DNA from 3 places in the Solibacillus sp. FSL K6-1523 genome. Region 1 is predicted to be linked to each of the others. Evidence: a T-box and tRNA genes for the amino acid it is inferred to sense, from the RefSeq annotation. Region 1 holds a T-box; the other regions hold tRNA genes.
What was found. The T-box of region 1 lies ahead of argS (arginine--tRNA ligase). A T-box ahead of a tRNA ligase gene usually reads a tRNA of that ligase, here a tRNA-Arg.

Region 1 (4,294 bases):
TAGTATTCTATTTACATTAACAAATGACATTGCTAAAACGAAACAATATAAATTAGATGAAAAAATCGTCGTGGATGGGCAAACAATCGAAGTAAAAAGCATCGCGGTCTCTCCTTTACGTGCGGGCATTAAACTGGCGGTAAATCCGGACAATACGATGCAAATTTTACAATTTAACGATATGAAGCTTATAGATGAAAAAGGCGAGGATTGGGGAACAATTCAAAACGGTACAACTGCGTTCGGTTCAATTCGAAATGGAGATGTCACTCTTCTCATACAAAGTAATTATTTCCGTGAGCCTAAAAAATTGGCGCTCCATATTCCTCAAATAGAGGCATTGCCAAAAGGCGAGGATTTCATTACGGTCGATTTTGACAAACAACAAGTACTTTATCAGCCATCGATACTTGATTTTACAATTCGATTTCGTGAAAGAAATACGATTGTTTATTCCTATAATATGAGGGAAGAGAGTCGGTCTACTTTCTTTAGTGAAGGTGTCGATGCAATGGGGAACGCGGTATTTAAACGTTCTGGGTGGCATAGTGATGTATCTGAAAATCTAGTAGAAAACGGATCTCAATTCGAAGCATATGAAGGAACAATGACAAATCCAGTTAAGCTCATGATTAACAGTTTCCCGAATTATTTAGAGGGGAAGGTAACGGTTGAGGTACCACTTGGGGATTGATTTTTGGGCCATTTTTACAAATAAATTAGTATGAATGTATACTCCACCTAGGTATGTTTATTGTAGCCAGGTGGAGTATTTTTAAATTGCCAAATAGAAATTTTCACAAAGATATTTAAATGAAAACGCCAATTTGAAATTAAATTTCCAATCAAATAGTTAGTTTTAACGATTTTTCAACTCAATTCGAACATTGTTACTTCCATCAAAATTGGCTATGCTCATAAAAATGAAAGGGGGCTATTGATTGATAGCATCGCAAGTGTTGGAAAAGCAAGCTCGTTACACGAAGTCACAGTTGAACCAGGATGATTTGTGGAAAAAAGTTATTGCGGATTTGTTTGAAGATTTTTTGTTGTTCTTTTTACCAGAATTTCATGCGGAAGTCGATTTTTCGAAGCCCATCGATTTTTTGCAACAGGAGCTTTTCAAAGAGATTATTGAGGAACGAAAAGGGCGCAAAATGGCCGATCAAATTGCGAAAGTGATATTGAAAAATGGGGAAGAACAGTGGGTGCTTGTGCATACTGAAGTGCAAACGGATGATGACGAGGATTTTCCGCAGCGAATGTTTGAATATTATTACCGCATTTTTGATCGTTATGATAAGAAAATTGTAGCCATCGCGCTGTTTACGAAGCCAAGTAGGAAGAGTTCAAACGAGTACAAATATGTGTATTTCGGCACGGAAGTATCATATACTTTTAATAAATACGTCATTGCAGATTTTGACGTGGAAGAGTTAAAAGAATCACCGAAGCTATTTAGTAAAGCATTACTAGCTTCCATCTATATGAATCGCTCGAATAAGAAGATGAGTTTAAGAAGGGCGTATAAGCGGGCTTTACTACGTGAATTATTAATATTAAAGGATGTTAATCGTACGGAAATAACCGCCATATTTTATTTTGTAGACTATTTATTAAAGTTGCCAAAGGAAATGTTGGACCAGTTACAACAAGAAATACGAGCAGAAATACGAGAGGAGGATGAAATGATGTTGGAGTCATTTAAAGGAGATTTACCGCCAACATTAGCGGGGATTTTGGAGATGGAACGGCAAGAGGGGATCGAGTTGGGAATAGAAAAAGGAATAGAGCAAGGAATAGAAATTGGGAGAGAACAAGAAAGGGAAAAGGTAGTATGGCAAATGATTGTCAGTTTAATTGAAAATGGGGTTACAGATATGGTAATTGCACACGCGGCTAAACGGCCAATTGAGCAGGTGCAGGCTATTCGTAATGAAATGGAGTCAAAGTAATGGTGCCCGAGGAGTAAACTAAGGGTTTCATTGTTATCTAAAAACAAGTCGCCCTATATTCAATAATTTCCGTATGTAGGTCTGTTAATTTTGACTCCATTATGAAGTGATTTCATTCTGCTTTAATAAAAAACTGAATTTTAAAAATGCACTTGCTTTTTAAAATCCACTTGTGTAGAATAAGTTCTAATTTAATCTAATAAATTCGATGAAAAAGAAAAGTAATCTATCTGGAATGTCCAGCGAGTTAGGGGTGGTGTGAGCCTAATATTGAAAAGATGGACGAAACGCACTTTGGAGAAATTTCTTGAAATGTAGTAGAGAAAATCGGGGAGACACCTCGTTAACAATAGAAAGCGGTCACTTTTGTGGCAACTAGAGTGGTACCACGGGAATCCAAGCTTCTCGTCTCTTTTATTTAGAGACGAGGAGCTTTTTTAACTTGATTCAGCAAATCTGCTTCACTTCTATAAGTAGGGATGAATCAAGTTAAGCCCCGGCGGATGTCACAGATTTTTAAGGGTTTTAAAGAGGAAGTTAGCCTAAATACGTCACATCGTGTGACAATGGCTGACTGACCCACGTCCTGTGGGCCCGAGCTCGAAAAAATCTGGACGCAATTACGCCGAGGCGTAATTGATTTTGGGGAGGGAAATAACATGAAAACAAAATTAGCACAGGTGATTGCGGCAGCGCTACAAGGTAGCTTGACGATTGAAGAAGTGGAAGTATTACTTGAAATACCAAAGCATGCGCAGTTAGGTGATATAGCGTTTCCTTGTTTTACTTTAGCGAAAAAATATAAAAAATCACCGCAAATGATTGCGATTGAATTAGCTGAAAAAATCCAAGGGTCTTTCATTCAAGAAGTGCGTGTAGAAAATGCCTATATTAATGTGTTTTTCAATCAATTACAAATTGCACCGGACATTGTTACACAAGTACTAGCACAGCAAAGTTTATACGGTACGAAAGAAAAGAATGGTCAAACAGTAGCACTCGATTTTTCATCACCGAATATTGCGAAGCCATTCTCAATGGGTCATTTGCGTTCAACAGTAATTGGTCATGCACTTGCGAATATCGCGGAAAAGCAAGGCTATGAAACCGTTCGCATAAACCATATAGGAGACTGGGGCACGCAATTTGGGAAGCTGATTGTAGCGTATAAATTATGGGGCAATAAAAAAGCAATCGAACAAAATCCAATTACAGAATTGCTAAAAATCTATGTAAAATTCCATGATGAAGCAGAGCAAAATGAGGCGCTAAATGAACAAGCGTGACAGGCATTTAAGGCACTAGAAGATGGAAATATAGAAGCAACTTCGTTATGGAAGTGGTTCCGTGATGCGTCATTAAGTGAATTTAATGCAATTTATTCGATGCTTGGTGTACACTTTGATTCTTATAACGGGGAGGCATTTTATAATGATAAAATGCAACCTGTCGTCGAGGAATTAACAGCGAAAGGCTTACTTGAACAATCGGATGGCGCGATGGTTGTACAATTGGAAAATATGCCACCTTCGTTAATTATGAAAAAAGATGGAGCGACATTGTATGCGACACGTGATTTAGCGGCAGCGATTTATCGTTATAATACGTATCAACCAGAAAAAGTATTTTATGTCGTGGGCAATGAACAATCGCTACATTTCAAACAATTATTTGCAGTGTTACAAAAAATGGGTCATATATGGGCAGCGAATTATGAACATATTCCATTTGGCATGATGTTAAAAGACGGCAAGAAAATGTCGACACGTAAAGGAAAAGTCGTACTGCTTGCGGATGTGTTACGCGAAACGATTGAAGCAGCGATGAATATTATTGAAGTGAAAAATCCACAGTTGCCAAATAAGGTTCAAGTTGCGAATGAAGTCGGTATTGGCGCAGTAATCTTTAATGATTTAAAAAATGACCGAATGAATGATATCGAATTTTCGATAGATAAAATGGTCACATTTGAAGGGGAAACGGGTCCATATGTTCAATATACGAATGCACGAATCCAAACACTCCTTAGCAAAGGGCATTTTGAACAGGACTCCGAGCCGATTTTGCATATTGACAAGGAAGCGTGGGAAATTATTAAGCTTTTAGGCACATTCCCAGCAGTTATTGAAATGGCTTTCATACAAGCAAGCCCAGCGGTACTAGCGAAGTTTAGTTTAGCTTTATCAAGAAGTTTCAATAAATATTATGCTAACACGAAATTTTTAACGAATGATTTACCGGAAAAAGATCGTTTGAAAATCGCGTATGCTGTTTCGATTCTCTTGGAAGAAATCTTACGATTGTTAGGAATTAAAGCGCCGAAAAAATTATAGTTACCG
Region 2 (4,294 bases), 1.5 Mb from region 1:
ATGCGTTTGAAAAAGAACAATGTTTATATTTGCCGTATTCGTGATGGCGCTCGTGAACTATTAGCAGATTTAGAAATACTATCCGATACATTTGAACTGAATCATACAATATCCGATGTATTTATTGAGAAAAATAATCAACGCCGTGCTTATTTACGAGGAGCATTTTTGGCGGGGGGATCGGTCAATAATCCAGAAACATCTTCCTATCATTTAGAAGTATATTCTTTATATATGGAGCATGCAGAAGCATTAGCCGACCTGATGAACTGTTATGATTTGAATGCGAAAACGATTGAACGAAAAAAAGGCTTCGTAACCTATTTAAAAGAAGCAGAAAAAATATCTGATTTCTTAAATTTAGTAGGGGCACACCAAGCGATGTTAAAGTTTGAGGATGTTCGCATCGTTCGAGATATGCGCAATAGTGTCAATCGCATCGTTAATTGCGAAACAGCGAATTTAAACAAAACAATTGGTGCCGCATTAAGACAAGTAGAAAATATCCGCTATATTGATCAAGCGATTGGTTTAGATCAGCTACCAGATAAACTACGTGAGATTGCAAGATTGCGTGTGGAATATCAAGATGTTACTTTAAAAGAACTTGGTGAAATGGTATCTGCTGGCGTGGTAAGTAAATCAGGTGTCAATCACCGTTTACGAAAAATTGATGAAATCGCCGAAGCAATACGTCGCGGTGAGCATGTAATCAAATAAAATGTGAACGATTTCATAAATCATGTATTCATTGATTGTTCTTTTTGGATAATTTAGATAAGATGAAGTATATAGAGTAAGGAACGGTTGTGAAAGGGAGTTTTTCATATGGTAGAAAAGCAAGTTGAAGTAAAATTAAAATCTGGCTTACAAGCTAGGCAAGCAGCATTATTCGTACAAGAGGCAAACCGATATAAAGCAGATGTCTTTTTGCAAAAGGACCATAAAAAGGTCAATGCCAAATCAATTATGGGCATTATGAGCTTAGCTGTTGCAAAAGGAACAGTTGTCACATTAGTAGCAGAAGGCCATGATGAAGAAAAGGCAATCGATTCATTGCAAGCATTAATTGAAAAAGAAGATTAATCAAGCAAGTTCACATGACACAAACAAATGGAATGATTCCAATTGTTTGTGTTTTTTGTGCAGGATAAAAAACGCCCTTCACCATGAGTAAAAGGTGAGGGGCGTTTTAGTTTACATTTTTACTTCTTCAAATCGTTGCGATTGTAAATTTTATCAATTAAACCGTACTCTTTTGCTTGTTCGGCAGTCATGAAGTTATCACGATCTGTATCGCGAGCAAGTGTTTCGTAATCTTGACCAGAATTTTCAGCCATGATGCGGTTTAATTTTTCACGTAGGAATAAAATACGTTTTGCAGCAATTTCAATTTCAGTTGCTTGACCTTGTGCGCCGCCTAAAGGTTGGTGAATCATTACTTCTGAGTTAGGTAATGCAATACGTTTACCTTTTGCGCCCGCAGATAATAGGAAAGCACCCATTGAAGCAGCCATACCGATACAAATTGTTGAAACGTCTGGCTTGATGAAGTTCATTGTGTCATAGATGGCCATACCTGAAGTAATTGAGCCACCTGGAGAGTTAATGTAAAGGTGAATATCCTTATCTGGATCTTCTGCTTCTAGGAATAAAAGTTGTGCAACGATTGAGTTTGCTACGTTGTCATCAATCGCACTTCCTAGTAAAATAATACGGTCCTTCAGTAAACGTGAATAAATATCATAAGCACGCTCACCGCGGTTTGTTTGTTCAATAACTGTAGGAATTAAATTCATTGTAAAATCCTCCCCTGTTAAAAGCTAAATTCGTTTACTTGTGCTGAAATTGGTAAGCATTCCAGCTGTATACCTATAATACACGTGTTAGTCAAGGATGGTCAAATATAAAGTCTGATTTTCGTAGTTGTAAAATAAGCCAAGCCTTTGTATAATAGGAGGGTCGTCAACAATAACTTGACTCTGCAAAATTCCTCCACATCTATAAGTGGGGGGAAATTCCAAAAAGTGCAATTGGGTATTCAAACCCTGACTGAATCAAGTTAAGCCTCAGCGGATGTCACAGATTTTTAAAGGAAGTTTTTCGAGAGAGCTCGAAAAAATCTGGACGCAATTACGCAAGGTGTAATTGATTAATGAAGCCCTCGTGGTGTAATGGATAACACGTAAGATTCCGGTTCTTGCGCTGGGGGTTCGATTCCCTCCGAGGGCGCCAACTAACTTATAAAGATTCAATAATGATTACATATAAATCCCTCTAGATGTTGAATTATCAGCATTTATGGGGATTTACTTTATACGAACGTATTTTCAAAAAAAGCGTTTAAAATGAAAAGGAACTTCCCATTATATTTGACTCCAAAACCGTGTGGAACATTACAACTTCCCCCAAGTTTTAACCGAAAGTTCACAAACTTAAAAATCTTTCTAAAAAAAATTGTAATTGCTTGAAAAACTGCTCAATAATTAGTACATTAATAAATGGTATATTTGTTGTAAGAAAAAACGACTTTTTTCGACAATAAACAAAAGCTACGCATCTATTTAAAAGATAATGCGATGTAGCCATTCTATTATGCCTTTTATGGGCACCATTTTACTGTTTTAATATACTTATATATACCAATTGTAGAGATAGTGCCGTAAACTGTAATCTACAATGGGGGATGAAGGTTAAAGGGATAAGATAATCACTGTACCGATTCATTTTATCCCAAACTCAATCTTTTTAAACTTATAATTAACTTTCTAGCGCAACACATCTATTAAATGTGTTGCGTTTTTTTTGATTCTTCAATAGATTTTCCCGTTTCTCCGTTATAACTAGCCAAACTTTTCCATAAACTAGCCATTAATCTGTTGAAACTAGCCAATTTTCATGCCTCTCAAAGTACGACTTCAATTTTTAAAGCTACGTAATTACAATAAGACTGCGCAAATTTATTTCAAGAATAGATTTCGGAGTTGACCTCTTTTTTTGTTGTACCTTTATAAGGGGAATATGCATGTTTAACATAGGGTTTCATTAGAGTGAATGAATAATTATTTATAAAACATAAAAATAATGCTTGTTTAGTACATAAAAATGCATTAATATACATTAATAATCAATATTTTAAAAATTTCATGTTGTATATTAATTGTGAAATTATTATAATAGGTGAAACTAATTAAAAACAATGAATGGAAAAATGAAACCTTAGGAGGAAATAGATTATGAAAAAGAATAAATTATTTAAACTAATTGCACCATTTGCAGCAGCGACAATGATTTTAGCGGCGTGTGGTGCAGACAAAGGTTCTACAGGATCATCAACAGATGGAGATGGAGATGGAGATGGAGAAATTACAAAGATTGTTGCGGGTACAGAAGCAACATATGCACCGTTTGAATATTTAGACACGAAAGGGAATGTTGTTGGATTAGATGCAGAAATTTTAGCGGCGATCGGTGAGGAAATGGGCATCGAAACAGAAATGAAAAATACTGGCTGGGATGCGATGTTGAGCCAAGTAACTACTGGTGGAATTGATATGGGGGCAGCGGCTATTACCATTACAGATGACCGTAAAGAAACATATGACTTCACAGCACCTTACTATGAAGCGTCATTACTAATCGTGACGAAAGAAGATTCAGAGATTGAGTCACTAGCTGACCTAAAGGATTCAAAAATTGCTGTGCAAATGAATACAACAGGACATAAAGCTGCACAAGATTTACAAGGGAAAGCGAGTAAAAATATTTTAGCGTATGAAAACTTTTCGGTAGCGTTAACAGAAGTACTGAATGGTTCAACAGAAGCAGCCATTGGTGATAATGCCGTTATTTTAGAATATATTAAAAATAATCCAGATGCGGGCTTAAAAACAATTGAAGATGATTCATTTGAAGTCGATTATTTTGGATTCATCGTTAAAAAGGGCAATAAAGAATTATTAGACGTATTAAATGAAGGTTTAGCAAAAATTAAAGAAAACGGTAAGTTAGCGGAAATTACAGGAACAGAAATTGAATAATATTTAGGAGGTGTTTCAGATGGATTTTTTTAGATGGGATATAATCTGGGACTACCGTGAATTATATTTAAGTGGTTTTTTAACGACAATTATTTTAACAATATGCGGTTATATTGGCGGGGTAATTTTCGGTTTGTTACTCGGATTAGGTCAAGTTTCAAATAAAAAGTGGATTTACTGGCCAGCGAAAATTTATATTGATGTATTCCGTGGGACACCGATGCTTGTTCAATTACTATTAATTCATTTAGCGG
Region 3 (4,294 bases), 960 kb from region 1:
CAATATCCATTGTGAGATTGGTTTTCTCAGTATCTCGTTGAATTTCTTGAATGATATCCGAGATTTGTCGAGCCGATTCACCTGATTGCTCGGCAAGTTTTTTCACTTCATCTGCTACAACTTTGAATCCTTGCCCATGTTCGCCTGCACGTGCAGCTTCTATGGAGGCATTCAATGAAAGCAAGTTTGTTTGGGTCGCAATTTGTGTAATCATTTCGGAAATTTGTCCGATTTCTTTTGAACGAGCTTCCAAATTTTTAATCATTGTTGAGGACTCATGCACAGATTGTTGAATGTAGCCCATTTGTTCATTTAAATTATCGAGCGTTTTGCTACCGTCCAATGCGTTTTGTGACGCGGCAGTAGCACCACTAGAAGCAACCGATGAAATATCAGAAATGGTTAAAACGTTTTTACCAATATCTTCTATGTACGATAAACTCTTCTCGTAACTTTCCATTTGATTCTCAGATAAAGTAGCCGCCTCTTGAATCGTTGCGGTAATTTCTTTCGAGACAACGGACATGTCATCAAATTGCTCTCGTAGCAAAGTGCTCGAATGACTTACTTCATCACCTTTGTGCAGCACCCCTGATACAAGCCCTTGTAAATTATCCAACATCAAATTAAACTTAGTAGACATTTCGCCAAATTCATCACGAGTTGTGACTGCAATTCTTGTCGTTAAATCCCCTTCGCTAGAAGCTAACACATCTAATTTTTCATTGATGGCATCAAACGGCTTCAGCATCTTTTTGATGAAAAAGAATAATAGAATCGATGCGAACACAACAGTGCCCACGCCAACTAAAATAAAGAACATCAACAATGTATTCGCTTTGGCAAAAGCTTCTGATTTTGGCACCATAATAAAAATGCCCCAATCCACTTTATTCGCTTTTGAATAGTAGATGAAATGGTCTTCGTTATTCACAACACCTTCCATCGTACCTGCTTCTTCATTCATCGCTTTATTAAACACATCAACAAACAAGTCTTCACCTAAATCAGCTATATTGCTTGTTAAAATGAGGTCATTGTCTTGATGAGCAACAATCGCACCATCCCTTGCGAATACAACGGCTTGACCCGTTTGACCAACTTTTACATTTGAAATGATTTCGATTAAGTCATCCATGTAATTACCACCATTGATCACACCAACGATTTTTCCTGTTTCATCACGTACAGGCGCAACTGTTAATGCAATCGGTTTACCATCTCTAGCTGAAGGATACGGTCCAATAGTGGCAATATCTCCATTTAATCCTCGTTGCGTATGTTCAGCATCTTGGATAGGGACCGTTAACCCATCTGGTAAATGAACGAAACCTTCTGCATCGATAAAGGCAAATGCTGTTTCCGTGTTCGGTAAAATCGGCTCTAAGCGGCTGTTATAGTCCAATATCGCTTCGATGTTTTGTTTTTTCACAATATCAAGTTCAGCTGCGGACTGCTGAAGATTTTGTTTTCCCTCTACCCAAAGATCAATATTGTTTGTAATGGCCTCAAGTTGCCCATTCGCTTGTGTCGTAAAATTATCAACCATTAAGTCTTTCGTTAGTTGATAGCCAAAATATGACACAATGCTTAACGAACTAACTAACAAAACGGTAACCATAAGTACTAACTTCTGAAACAATTTCAATTAACGCACCTACTTAATCATAATAAAAACCCTTCTGATTATAAGTAGAAATACCTAAAGTGTCAATATTTTACTACTACTTGTTAGTAATTTGTCAAAGTTTTATGAACTATTGTTTACAAGGGAATATGTAAGGAAGAGAGCCTAACTATTTATAAGTACCGATACAAATTTATTCAAAAAAAGAACACCATTATACATAGCATTCTCCTAATAATATTTATATTATCGCTACTGGAATTTTAATTACAGTGTCTTGTCGTAAAAAACTACGATAATTAAAATATTGAGGGGTTATCTATTATGATTTATTACAGGTTTATTTTTGTTTTTTCGTTTCATTTAATAAAAATAAAATCAAAGCCAAGCCACTTAACACTAGGAATGGTACAAGATACTTAATATGTCCTGAAGTAAATAAGTATATACTCGATAACGCTAAAGTACCTATTGAGAAAAATAAAATTTTTTTAGTTTTTCTATTCATTTGATCACCGTTCCTTATCAAAATTATCATTGGATCTTGAAAGTTAAGGCTACATCTAAAACGAGATTGAATTGAAGTAATACACTTAATATAATAACTATTATGCAAGTAAATATTGTTTTATTTATGTATTGATAATTCCTCACAAATTTAATTGCATCAATACTTTAAATAAAGACACTAAGAATAAATTTGGGCACTTCCTAGGCGCATATAAATACATCCCCCTGAATAAAAAAAAGCCTTACAACCGTTATGGCTGTAAGGCTTACTAGTACGTCCCAGGAGGGATTCGAACCCCCGACCGACGCCTTAGAAGGGCGTTGCTCTATCCAGCTGAGCTACTGAGACATGTTGTAATCACCAATTGGTAATTGCGACATTTTTTATTATAGGCTACAAATAATAGAAAGTCAACACGTTTTTCAAAAAAAGTTATTCTTTTATCCCTTAAAAATCTGTGACATCCTCCAGCTAAATTAAGTTAACTACAAAGAGCCCCTACAATATGTAACCATATTAGTATACGATAATGAATCATCGAATATTACTACCCCATTATTGTTTTTTCAAAAATCATTTGCTCCAACAACGTATTATTGTCTTCATAGCAATCAACAATATATTGTGTTTCCGTTGTTGTAATTATCATGAATGATTTTTCTTTAATGCGGCGTGGCTTTAAAAGGCTACCTGGATTCACAAATAGAGTCCCGTCAATCATTTCCGCGCCTAATACATGAGAATGACCGAAGCAAACAATTGTAGCTCCGACTTCCTTTGCACGGTAAACGAGTTTCATCGGTGAATTTTTCACATCATATAAATGACCATGTGTCACATAAATGCGCTCGTCTGCTAGTTGAAATATAAGCTCGTCTAAAAAGTCTGGATCTGCATCACAGTTACCTTTGACCCGCTCGACGCCATGTAAAGATGGATGAGTGAATGGTAACTCACTATCTCCGCAATGAATGACCGATTGTGCATCCGTATGATAGCTTTTTACCCTTTCAATTACCTCTGCATCGCCATGTGTATCACTCATTACGACTAGTTTCATTACCATCATCACTCCATAAAAAATTTTATTTTAAAATCTCTGCTAACTGAAACGCTAATTCACGAATGGCGTTGCCGCGGTGTGAAATGGCACCCTTTTCATCAGCTGTTAGTTCGGCCATGTGGCGTTCTAGTGCTGGTACGTAGAAAATCGGGTCATAGCCAAAGCCATTTGTTCCGCGCTTTTCCTGTGCAATAATCCCTTCACATGTACCAAATACCGTTTTTGTTTCCATATTTGGACCTGCAATTGCTAGTGCACAGCAAAAACGTGCTGTACGCTCTGCTTCTGGAACATCCTTCATGTTGGCTAACACTTTCACCATGTTCGCTTCATCATCATGATCGCCTGCATAGCGCGCTGAATAAACACCTGGTTCGCCATTTAATGCATCAATCGCTAAGCCACTATCATCTGCAATGACGATTTTGCCAAGTAAATTCGCTAATGTTTCTGCCTTTAAAATTGCATTCTCTTCAAACGTTGTACCCGTTTCTTCAATTTCTAAATCAGGCGCAACATCAAACATTGTTACGACTTCATAGCCGAATGGTTGAAATAGTGCCTCAAAATCTTTTGCCTTACCTTTGTTTTTCGTTGCAATCACGACTTGTTTCATATTAAGCATCCACCTTTCCAACGTAGCTCGCTAACTCACCTAATGCTTCTTTTTGAATGTCGATTAATTGGGCAATTCCTACTTCCCCTAAATCAAGTAATTCATTTAACTCCGCACGTGAAAATGTCGCTTCTTCGCCCGTACCTTGTAGCTCAACAAATTGGCCTGCACCTGTCATGATCACATTCATGTCCACATCTGCAGAAGAATCTTCAATATAATTTAAATCAAGAACAGCGCCAATTTCTGAAAGCTTGCCGACACTCGTTGCAGCTAAATAATCTGTCACTGGGAACTTCGCAAACGGCTTGTCCGCAGCTAGTTTTGCAATCGCTTGTGTCATCGCAACAAATGCACCTGTAATCGATGCTGTACGCGTTCCGCCATCTGCTTGAATAACGTCACAATCAATCCAAATCGTTTTTTCTCCAAGTGCCTCTAAATCGACAACCGCACGCAAAGCACGACCGATTAGGC

Region 2: it has a tRNA-Arg gene. The T-box ahead of argS (arginine--tRNA ligase) is inferred to sense a tRNA for this amino acid. The anticodon was not compared.
Region 3: it has a tRNA-Arg gene. The T-box ahead of argS (arginine--tRNA ligase) is inferred to sense a tRNA for this amino acid. The anticodon was not compared.

What each region holds. Positions count from the first base shown of each region.
Region 1 is NZ_JBBOSU010000001.1:2,213,162-2,217,455, reverse strand. Features, by position in the region: gene MHI10_RS10550 (DUF4179 domain-containing protein) at 1-694, shown strand, start outside; gene MHI10_RS10545 (hypothetical protein) at 942-1,955, shown strand; T-box leader at 2,155-2,371, shown strand; partial or broken gene argS (arginine--tRNA ligase) at 2,615-4,288, shown strand.
Region 2 is NZ_JBBOSU010000001.1:3,682,780-3,687,073, reverse strand. Features, by position in the region: gene whiA (DNA-binding protein WhiA) at 1-720, shown strand, start outside; gene MHI10_RS17700 (HPr family phosphocarrier protein) at 829-1,086, shown strand; gene clpP (ATP-dependent Clp endopeptidase proteolytic subunit ClpP) at 1,206-1,799, opposite strand; tRNA gene MHI10_RS17690 (tRNA-Arg) at 2,161-2,235, shown strand; gene MHI10_RS17685 (basic amino acid ABC transporter substrate-binding protein) at 3,237-4,040, shown strand; gene MHI10_RS17680 (amino acid ABC transporter permease) at 4,060-4,294, shown strand, end outside.
Region 3 is NZ_JBBOSU010000001.1:3,168,192-3,172,485, forward strand. Features, by position in the region: gene MHI10_RS15280 (methyl-accepting chemotaxis protein) at 1-1,648, opposite strand, end outside; tRNA gene MHI10_RS15285 (tRNA-Arg) at 2,413-2,486, opposite strand; gene MHI10_RS15290 (metallophosphoesterase) at 2,686-3,198, opposite strand; gene MHI10_RS15295 (XTP/dITP diphosphatase) at 3,224-3,817, opposite strand; gene rph (ribonuclease PH) at 3,819-4,294, opposite strand, start outside.